2 regions of the Diaphorobacter sp. C33 genome follow, and region 2 is predicted to be linked to the other one. Evidence: riboswitches for the same ligand, from Rfam matches in the RefSeq annotation. Region 2 holds a riboswitch; the other holds the start of a gene.

Region 1 (4,791 bases), 1.0 Mb from region 2:
CGGGTCGAGTTGACGTTGCGCCCGGCACAGCCGGACACGGGGATCGTGTTCCGCCGCGTGGATCTGCCGGAGCCGGTGGACATTCCCATTACCGCCACGGCCGTCGTGGATACGCGCATGGCCTCGACCATTGGCGCTGGTGGTGCGAAGGTGCATACCGTGGAGCACCTCATGTCGGCCTGCGCAGGGCTGGGGCTGGACAACCTCTACATCGACATCACGGCGGAGGAGGTGCCGATCCTCGACGGATCGTCCGCTTCCTTCGTGTTCCTGCTGCAAAGCGCGGGGGTGGAGTTGCAGAACGCGCCCAAGCGCTTCATACGGGTCAAGCGCCCCGTGGAAGTGCGTGAAGGCACGGGCCAGCAGCTCAAGTGGGCGCGGCTGGAGCCCTACCATGGCTTCAAGCTGCGCTTCGACATCGACTTCGCCCACCCCGCCGTGGATTCCACCGGGCAGAGCGTGGAGTTCGATCTGGGCGAAGGCAACTACGCGCGCGACATTGCGCGCGCCCGCACCTTCGGCTTCACGAAGGACGTGGAGATGCTGCGCTCCAGCGGCCTGGCGCTGGGTGGCGGGCTGGACAACGCCATCGTCATGGACGACTACAAGGTGCTCAACGCCGATGGCCTGCGCTACGACGCCGAGTTCGCCCGCCACAAGATCCTCGATGCCATGGGTGACCTGTACCTGGTGGGCAAGCCGCTGCTGGCGGCCTATAGCGCCTTCCGCTCGGGCCACGCCATGAACAACCTGCTGTTGCGCGAACTGCTGGCCCACGAGGATGCGTGGGAGATCGTGACCTTCGAGAATGAGCGCCAGGCGCCCGCAGGTTTCACACAGCCGGTGCGTGCCTGGTAACGGACGGGGGACGCGTGCATGTTGATCTTCCGATGGGCTGTCCTTCTGCTGCTGCTGGCTGCTGGCGTGTCGTTTGCCTTTTTTGCCGCTACGGGACAGCAGCGCTACAAGCGTTTTGGACTGGTCATCGTCAAATGGACCGTGATCGCGGCGTCCATGTTCTTCCTGGTGCTGATCCTCGAGCGTCTGCTGTAAGGCACCTTGCTGGCGGTCAAGTCGCCTATACTCGGCCCCGCTCCGGGGTGCACGTAACGGCGTGCTGAGATGGCGGACCTGACCGCCGGAACCGCGAACTTGATCTGGTTCATACCAGCGTAAGAAGAGCTGCAGTCGGATAGGGGGAAACGGGTACACCCGCAAGAAGGGTCGTGCTCCGTCCGTCCATCCGATCGATAGCGGAGCAATTCCATCCATCCCGCCGATGAAGGAGCTGCCCGCCATGAATGCCCCCGACAAGTTCGCCAGCCTGCTTGCGCTCACGCGCGAACCCTTTCCCGCTTCCACCAAGTCCTACCTCGCCGGCAGCCAGCCCGGGCTGCGCGTGCCGGTGCGCGACATTCAGCTCACCAACGGCGAAGTGGTGAGCGTGTACGACACGTCCGGCCCCTATACCGATCCTGCCGTGCAGATCGACGTGCGCAAGGGCCTTGCGAGCGTGCGGGGCGAATGGATTGCCGCGCGCGGTGACACCGAGGGCTATGAGGGTCGCGTACGCAAGGCGCTGGACGACGGCCAGAAGGCCGAGGATGGCGACCGCCTGGCCCAGCTGCGCGCCGAGGCTGCGGCGCTGCAGCGCCAGCCGCTGCGCGCCAGGAGCGGCGCCAACGTCACGCAGATGCACTACGCGAAGAAGGGCATCGTCACTCCCGAGATGGAATACGTGGCCTTGCGCGAGAACGGTCGCCGCGAGTGGATGCAGCAATACATGCAGGACGCCGCGCGCGAGCAGCGCCTGGCCGGCAACCCGCTGGGTGCAAGCATCCCGAAAATCATCACGCCCGAGTTCGTGCGCGACGAGGTCGCCCGTGGCCGCGCCATCATTCCCGCCAACATCAACCACCCCGAAGTGGAGCCCATGGCCATCGGGCGCAACTTCAAGGTGAAGATCAACGCCAACATCGGCAACTCCGCCGTCACGTCGAGCATCGAGGAAGAGGTGGAGAAGCTCGTCTGGGCCATCCGCTGGGGCGCCGACAACGTGATGGACTTGTCCACCGGCAAGAACATCCACACCACGCGCGACTGGATCGTGCGCAACTCGCCCGTGCCCATCGGCACGGTGCCTATCTACCAGGCGCTGGAAAAGGTCGGCGGCATTGCCGAGGACCTGACCTGGGAGATCTTCCGCGACACGCTGGTCGAGCAGGCCGAGCAGGGCGTGGACTATTTCACCATCCACGCGGGGGTGCGCCTGGCCTACATCCAGCTCACCGCCGCGCGCCGCACGGGCATCGTGTCCCGTGGCGGCTCCATCATGGCCAAGTGGTGCATGGCGCACCACAAGGAGAGCTTCCTCTACACACACTTCGAGGACATCTGCGACATCATGAAGGCGTACGACGTGTCGTTCAGCCTGGGTGATGGCCTGCGCCCCGGCTGCGCCTCGGACGCCAACGACGAAGCACAGTTTGCCGAGCTGCACACGCTGGGCGAGCTGACGCAGATTGCCTGGAGGCACGACGTGCAGACCATGATCGAAGGCCCCGGCCACGTGCCCATGCACATGATCCAGGCCAACATGACGGAGCAGCTCAAGACCTGCCACGAGGCGCCGTTCTACACCCTGGGCCCGCTGACCATCGACATCGCTCCCGGCTACGACCACATCGCCAGCGCCATCGGTGCCGCCATGATCGGCTGGATGGGCACGGCCATGCTGTGCTACGTGACGCCCAAGGAGCACCTGGGCCTGCCCGACCGCGACGATGTCAAGCAGGGCATCATTGCCTACAAGATCGCGGCCCACGCGGCCGACGTCGCCAAGGGGCATCCGGGTGCCCGTGCGCGCGACGACGCGCTGAGCCAGGCGCGGTTCGACTTCCGCTGGCAGGACCAGTTCAACCTGGGCCTGGACCCCGATACGGCCAAGGAATACCACGACGAGACCCTGCCCAAGGACAGCGCCAAGGTGGCGCACTTCTGCTCCATGTGCGGGCCGAAGTTCTGCTCGATGAAGATCACGCAGGAAGTGCGCGAATTCGCCCAACAGGGCCTGCAGTCCAAGGCCGAGGAGTTCAACCGCACGGGCGGCGAGCTCTACGTGCCCATCCACCGCGCCGACTGACCCACGCAAAGCCGCCGGCCTGTCATGCCCGGCCGGCTCCAAGTGACCGTATCAGGCCGCGGCCAGCAGCCGGGTGGGCATGGGCGACGGCAGTGCGTGCGCCAGTTCACCCGGCAGGCGAAAGCGGCTGACCTGCGCCGCCAGCTCATGGGCCTGGCCGCGCAAACTCTCGGTGGCGGCCGCGGACTCTTCCACCAGGGCCGCGTTCTGCTGGGTCATCTGGTCCAGCCGCGACAGGGCCGAGTGGATGGAGAGGATGTCCTGCTGCTGCGCATGGTGGCTGGAGCGTATGTCGGCCATCGTGCGTGCGGCGTCCTGGATGGCCGCTACCACCTGCTCCATGGTCCGCCCCGCATCAGCGGCCAGGGTGGCGCCGGCATCCACCTGCTGCACGGACGCCTGGATCAGTGCCTTGATCTCTCGCGCGGCCTCGGCCGAGCGGTTCGCCAGGCTGCGCACTTCGCTGGCCACCACCGCGAAACCGCGGCCCTGTTCGCCGGCACGTGCGGCTTCCACCGCGGCGTTCAACGCCAAGATGTTGGTCTGGAACGCGATCGAGTCGATCATGCCCGTGATGTCGCCGATCTGGTGCGCGCTGTGGGCCACTTGCTGCATGGTCTGCTCCATGCGCGTCACCACGTTGCTGCCTTCGTGCGCGGTGGCTGCCGCCTGTGCGGCGCGTGCCTCGGCATGCTCGGCGGTCTCGGCCGATTGTTGAACGGCGCGTGTCACATGCTCCAGCGCGGCGGCCGTTTCCTGCAGGCTGGCTGCGGCCTCCTCGGTGCGGGTGGACAGGTGGGCGTTGCCGTTGGCCATCTCGGACGAAGCCGTGTGCAGGCTGTGCACGGAGGTGCTCACCTGTCCCGCCAGGCTGCGCAGCGCGGACTGCATGACCGACAGAGACGTCAGCATGTGCCCGGTTTCGTCCCGGTCGTGGCCCACGATGTCCTGGCGCAGGTCCAGCCCCGCAACACGCTGCGCGGTGTCGCTGGCCAGTGCAATGGGCCGCGTGATGCTGCGCACCAGCCACAGCGCGAGCAGGGTGCCCAGCACCAGGGACAGGCTGCCGAATGCCAGCAGCGACCAGCGCGCCTGCTGGCTCCAGCCGCCCACGGCCAGGGCGGCCGTGTCGATGGACTGGCGCTGCGACTGCGTGAGCGCATCCAGCGACCCCAGCAATGCCTGGGACGCGGGCAGGAAGCGCTCGCCATACACCTGCTGAATGCGTGACGTGAGGCCGAAGTCGCGTGCTTGCACCAGTGCGGCCTGGGCCTCGTGGAACTCGGCGGCCCGCGCCTTCACGCGGGACAGCAGTTCCTCATCGGCTGTGCCGGCCAGCCGCTGCGCCAGGGTGGCTACCAGCCTGTCGTACTGCTGCTGCGTAGCGGCAATGTCGGCGCCGATGGCTTGCCCCACCTCGGGTTCTGAACTCAAGGCCACGGCCTTGTAGCGCTCGGCATTGATGGCCTGCAGCCGATAGGCGTCGGCCACCAGTCGTTCGTTGGCCACGCTGTGCTGAACCATGTCGTCGGTCGACTGGCCGATGTGTCGCAGCGACCACACGCCGATGGCCGAGCCGACCAGACTCAGCGCCAGCACCGTCATGAACAGGCCCACCAGCCGGCGACCCAGCGGGCCGATGGAAAGAG
Region 2 (4,791 bases):
AAACGGCCGGAACTTCGCACGCGGGCGGCCCTCCACCTGGGGGTTGTCATCCCTCAGTTCCAACTCCAAGGAGATCACCCCGTGCCCTTCGCACTGCCCCTGCCGCATCGCATTTTGTCCAAAGCCCTGGCCGCCGCCGCGCTGGCCCTGCCCCTGCTCATGCCCGCCGGCGTGCAGGCGCGCGAGTTCGTCAGCATCAAGGGCAATGCGGTCAACGTGCGCGAGAAGCCCAGCACCCGCTCGGCGACGCTGTGGGAGCTGGGCCGGGGCTATCCGCTGCAGGTGCAGCAGCGCAAGGGCCGGTGGCTCCAAGTGCGGGATTTCGAGGAGCCGCTCGGCTGGGTGTATGCGCCGCTGACCAGCAAGACGCCGCACCGCGTGGTGACGGCACGCGTCGCCAACCTGCGCGCCGGCCCCGGCCAGCAGCACAAGACCGTGGGCAAGCTGCAGCAGCATGAGGTGGTGCGCAGCCTGGGCCAGTCGGGCAGCTGGGCCCGGGTGCAGCGCGAAGACGGGCAAAAGGGCTGGGTGGCCCGGCGCCTGACCTGGGGCTGGTGATATTTCGGGTGCCGCGGCGGTGTGGGCCTGTGGCGCGCGCGGTGCCCGGCGCTCCCTCAGCCGCCCGTTACTCGATCACACGCTGCGCCACCGGCGCATAGCCATGGTTGAGCGGCCCGTGGCCGTGACCGGTGCGCACATCAGCCCCGGCAGCGATCGCGCCCAGAATGTACTGGCGCGCCAACCGCACCGCCTGCGCCAGCGGCTGGCCCAATGCGAGGTGCGCAGCGATCGCCGACGACAAGGTGCAGCCCGTGCCGTGGCCGTTGTGCGTGACGATGCGCGCAGCTTCCAGGCGGTGGCGCTCGTCGCCAGGCAGGGCCAGCACATCCACCACCCGGTCGCCCGGCAGATGCCCGCCCTTGAGCAGCACCGCGCGCGCGCCCAGCGCCAGCAAGTCGGTGGCGGCCGCGTCCAGCGCGCTTTCGTCGGCAATGGCGCGGCCCAGCAGCCAGCCGGCCTCGTCCAGGTTGGGGGTGACCACGGCGGCCAGCGGGAACAGCGCGCGCACCAGCGTGCCCACGGTCTCCTCGGCAATCAGCCGGTCGCCGCTGGTGGCGACCATCACCGGGTCCAGCACCACGTTGGGCAAGCCATGGCGAAGAATCGCGTCGGCCACCACCTGCACCACCTCAGGCGAATGCAGCATGCCGATCTTCACCGCGTCCACGCCGATGTCCTCGACCACGGCGTCGATCTGTGCGCGCAGCATCTCGGGCGGAATGCCGTGGATGCCCGTCACGCCGCGCGTGTTCTGCGCGGTGATGGCGGTGATCGCGGTCATGCCGTAGCAGCCCAGGGCGCTGAAGGTCTTCAGGTCGGCCTGTATGCCCGCGCCGCCGCCGCTGTCGGAGCCCGCGATGGTCAACACGCGCGCATAGCGCCGGCCACCGCCGGGCGTCTGTGTCTCTTGGTTCATGGCAAAAATTATCGGCCAAGCCGCAGCGCATTCAACGCAGCCGCGGCAACGCCAGAGCCTGCGCCACGTCAACAACAGGGGCACCACCCCTGTGCTGTAATGCCGGCCACGGACGAAACAGGGGTGTCCCCGCCGCACTAAGAACGTGTTGACGAAAGCGGCAGGCGACTGAGAAATACCCTAAGCACCCGATCCAGGTCATGCTGGCGTGGGGAGTTTCAACAGCATCGGCGCGCCGCGCGCTCCCGTTTTGTCCTTTGGTTGTTTGGCCTGGCCTTTCATCACGGACACGATGCACACTTTCCCCACCCTTCGCTCCTCCTCCCGCGTCACCATCCTGGGCGCGGGCCTCATGGGCCGCCTGCTGGCCGTCGAACTCGCCCGCCAGGGCCACGCCGTTGAGGTGCACGAGGCCGGCACCCGTGCCGCCGAAGGCGCCGCAGCCTACGTGGCCGCCGCCATGGTGGCCCCCCTGGCCGAATCCATCGTGGCCGAGCCCGGCGTGGTGCGCATGGGCGTGCACTCGCTGGCGCGCTGGCCCGAGCTGCTGGCACCGCTGGCCGCACCGGTGTACTTCCAACATGACGGCACGCTGATCCTGTGGCACCGCCAGGACGCGCCCGAAGCCGCGCGCATGCGACTGAAGTTCGAGCAGACCCAAGGCCTGGTGCCCGGGCTGCCGCGCATGCAGGCGCTGGACAGCGCCGGCGTGGCCGCACTGGAACCCACGGCCGCACAGCGCTTCCACCAGGGCCTGTACCTGCCCGGCGAGGGCCAATTGGACAACCGCCAGGCACTGGCCGCGCTGGCCGCCACCATGGACCAGTTGGGCGTGGTCACGCATTGGGGCAGCGCGCGCCGGCCGGCCGACTTCACTCCCGGCCAGGCCGGCCAGCCCGACTGGGTGCTGGACTGCCGGGGCCTGGGCGCGCGCGCGCAATGGCCGCAGCTGCGCGGGCTGCGCGGCGAAGTGGTACGCCTGCACGCGCCCGACGTGACGCTGCAGCGCCCCACGCGCATCGTGCATCCCCGCTACCCGATCTACATCGCACCGAAGGAGAACCACCTGTTCGTTATCGGCGCGACCGAGATCGAATCCGACGACATGTCGCCCGCCAGCGTGCGCTCCACGCTGGAGCTGCTGAGCGCCGCCTATGCCGTACATCCGGGCTTTGCCGAGGCGCGTATCCTGGAGATCTCAACCCACTGCCGCCCCACCCTGCCCGACAACCTGCCCGCCGTGCGCGTGGTGCAGGATCGCGTGCTGGAGGTCAACGGTCTGTACCGCCACGGCTTCATGATCGCGCCGGCCATGCTCGATGTGGTCATGCAGGTGCTGAACACGGGACAATCCGAGCTCGCCCCTGGATTCGACCTCTCGCTGCAGCTCGACCGCGAAGCTGCGCTGCACACATGAACGTATTCATCAACCAAAACGCCGTGCAACTGCCCGATGGCGCCACCGTCGCCGACGCCGTGGCCCACCTGGCCCCCCAGCCCCCGTTTGCCGTGGCCGTGAACCTGCAGTTCGTGCCCAGTGCCCGCTATGCCGCGCACGCCCTGCAGTCCGGCGACCAGATCGAAATCATTGCGCCGGTCACCGGCGGTTGAGCCTTTTTCACCCATGAACAGTCCTACCTCTTCCCCCGACACGCTGGTGCTCTACGGCCAGGCGTTCCAGAGCCGCCTGCTGCTGGGCACCGCGCGCTACCCGTCTCCCGCCGTGCTGGAGGCAGCCGTGCAGCGCGCGCGGCCCGCGATGCTCACCGCATCGCTGCGCCGCCAGGGCAGCAACCCGGCCGAATCCGGCAGCAGCTTCTGGGAGTTGCTCAAGCGCCTGCAGGTGCCGGTGCTGCCCAACACCGCCGGCTGCCATAGCCTGCAGGAAGCCATCACCACCGCCCATATGGCGCGTGAAGTCTTCGACACCCCCTGGATCAAGCTGGAACTGATCGGCGACGACTACACGCTGCAGCCCGATACGCTGAACCTGGTGCAGGCAGCCGAGCAACTGGTCCGCGAAGGCTTCTACGTGCTGCCCTACTGCACTGAAGACCTGGTGCTGTGCCAGCGCCTGGTGGACGTGGGCTGCCAAGCCGTCATGCCGTGGGCGGCGCCCATCGGCACGGGCCGCGGCCCGGTGAACCCCTATGGCCTGCAGCTGCTGCGCGAGCGCCTGGACGTGCCGCTGCTCGTGGACGCCGGCCTCGGCCTGCCGTCCCACGCCTGCCAGGTGATGGAATGGGGTTACGACGGCGTACTGCTCAACACGGCCGTGGCCCTGGCGACCAACCCCGTGCAAATGGCCGGTGCCTTTGCCGATGCCGTGGCCGCAGGCCGCGCCGCCCGCATGGCCGGCGCGATGACGCCGCAGGAGGCGGCGCAACCCAGCACGCCCGTGTTGGGCACGCCGTTCTGGCACCACGCGCAGGGCTGAGCATGCCGCAAGCCGCCCCACCATTGCCTTCTGCAGCCGCCATGGAGCAAGCCATCCGCCAGCACCATGCGTCGGCGTTCGCGGACTTCTCGCCCCAGCCGATGCCGGCAACAACCGTGGAAGACCCCGTGTACCGCGCAGCCCTTGCGGCCTGCGGCGCCCTGGGTTTCATCGCCCATGACGCAGACTGCCTGGCCCGCGCCTGGGCTGCGCAGACGCGGCGCACCGGCCGCTTCGACCCGGCGCAGTGGCCCGACGAGCCCGCAGACTTCGGACTGCAGCCGCGTCCCCATACGCACCCCTTTGCAGCCTGCCCGCAGAACCTGGGTCTCTACGCCGTATTGCCCGATGCCCAATGGGTGGGCCGCATGGCGCAGGCCGGCGTGCCGACGGTGCAGCTGCGCTTCAAAAGTGATGACCCTGCGGCCATCACGCGCGAGGTACACGCCGCAGTGCAGGCCGTGCAAGGCACCGCTTCGCTGCTGTTCATTAACGACCATTGGCGCCAGGCCATCGCGGCCGGGGCCTATGGCGTGCACCTGGGCCAGGAGGATCTGGATGCGCTGAGCCCCGAAGAGCTGCGCACGCTGCGCGAGTCCGGGGCGCGCCTGGGCGTGAGCACGCATGGCTATGCCGAGATGGTGCGCGCCGACGCGGCCAGCCCCAGCTACATCGCCATGGGCGCGGTGTTCCCCACCACACTCAAAAAAATGGCCACAGTGCCCCAGGGCGTGGCGCGGCTGGCGGGCTATGCCCGGCTGATGCGCGGCTATCCGCTGGTTGCCATCGGCGGCATTGGCCTGGCCCAGTTCCCGCAAGTCCTGGCCACCGGAGTGGGGGCGATCGCCGTGGTGCGCGCCGTGGTGGCGGCCGATCA

The links. Region 2 has a riboswitch for thiamine pyrophosphate ahead of QY917_RS06485 (FAD-dependent oxidoreductase). Riboswitches for the same ligand answer to the same signal wherever they lie in the genome.
Region 1: it holds a riboswitch for thiamine pyrophosphate, as region 2 does, so the genes downstream of both, thiC (phosphomethylpyrimidine synthase ThiC) here and QY917_RS06485 (FAD-dependent oxidoreductase) in region 2, are expected to answer to the same signal.

What each region holds. Positions count from the first base shown of each region.
Region 1 is NZ_CP129980.1:2,398,864-2,403,654, reverse strand. It holds gene lpxC (UDP-3-O-acyl-N-acetylglucosamine deacetylase) at 1-858, shown strand, start outside; gene QY917_RS11375 (hypothetical protein) at 877-1,053, shown strand; TPP riboswitch at 1,087-1,196, shown strand; gene thiC (phosphomethylpyrimidine synthase ThiC) at 1,298-3,142, shown strand; gene QY917_RS11365 (methyl-accepting chemotaxis protein) at 3,194-4,791, opposite strand, start outside.
Region 2 is NZ_CP129980.1:1,367,969-1,372,759, forward strand. It holds gene QY917_RS06475 (SH3 domain-containing protein) at 160-558, shown strand; gene thiD (bifunctional hydroxymethylpyrimidine kinase/phosphomethylpyrimidine kinase) at 626-1,477, opposite strand; TPP riboswitch at 1,587-1,709, shown strand; gene QY917_RS06485 (FAD-dependent oxidoreductase) at 1,770-2,894, shown strand; gene thiS (sulfur carrier protein ThiS) at 2,891-3,088, shown strand; gene QY917_RS06495 (thiazole synthase) at 3,102-3,914, shown strand; gene QY917_RS06500 (thiamine phosphate synthase) at 3,917-4,791, shown strand, end outside.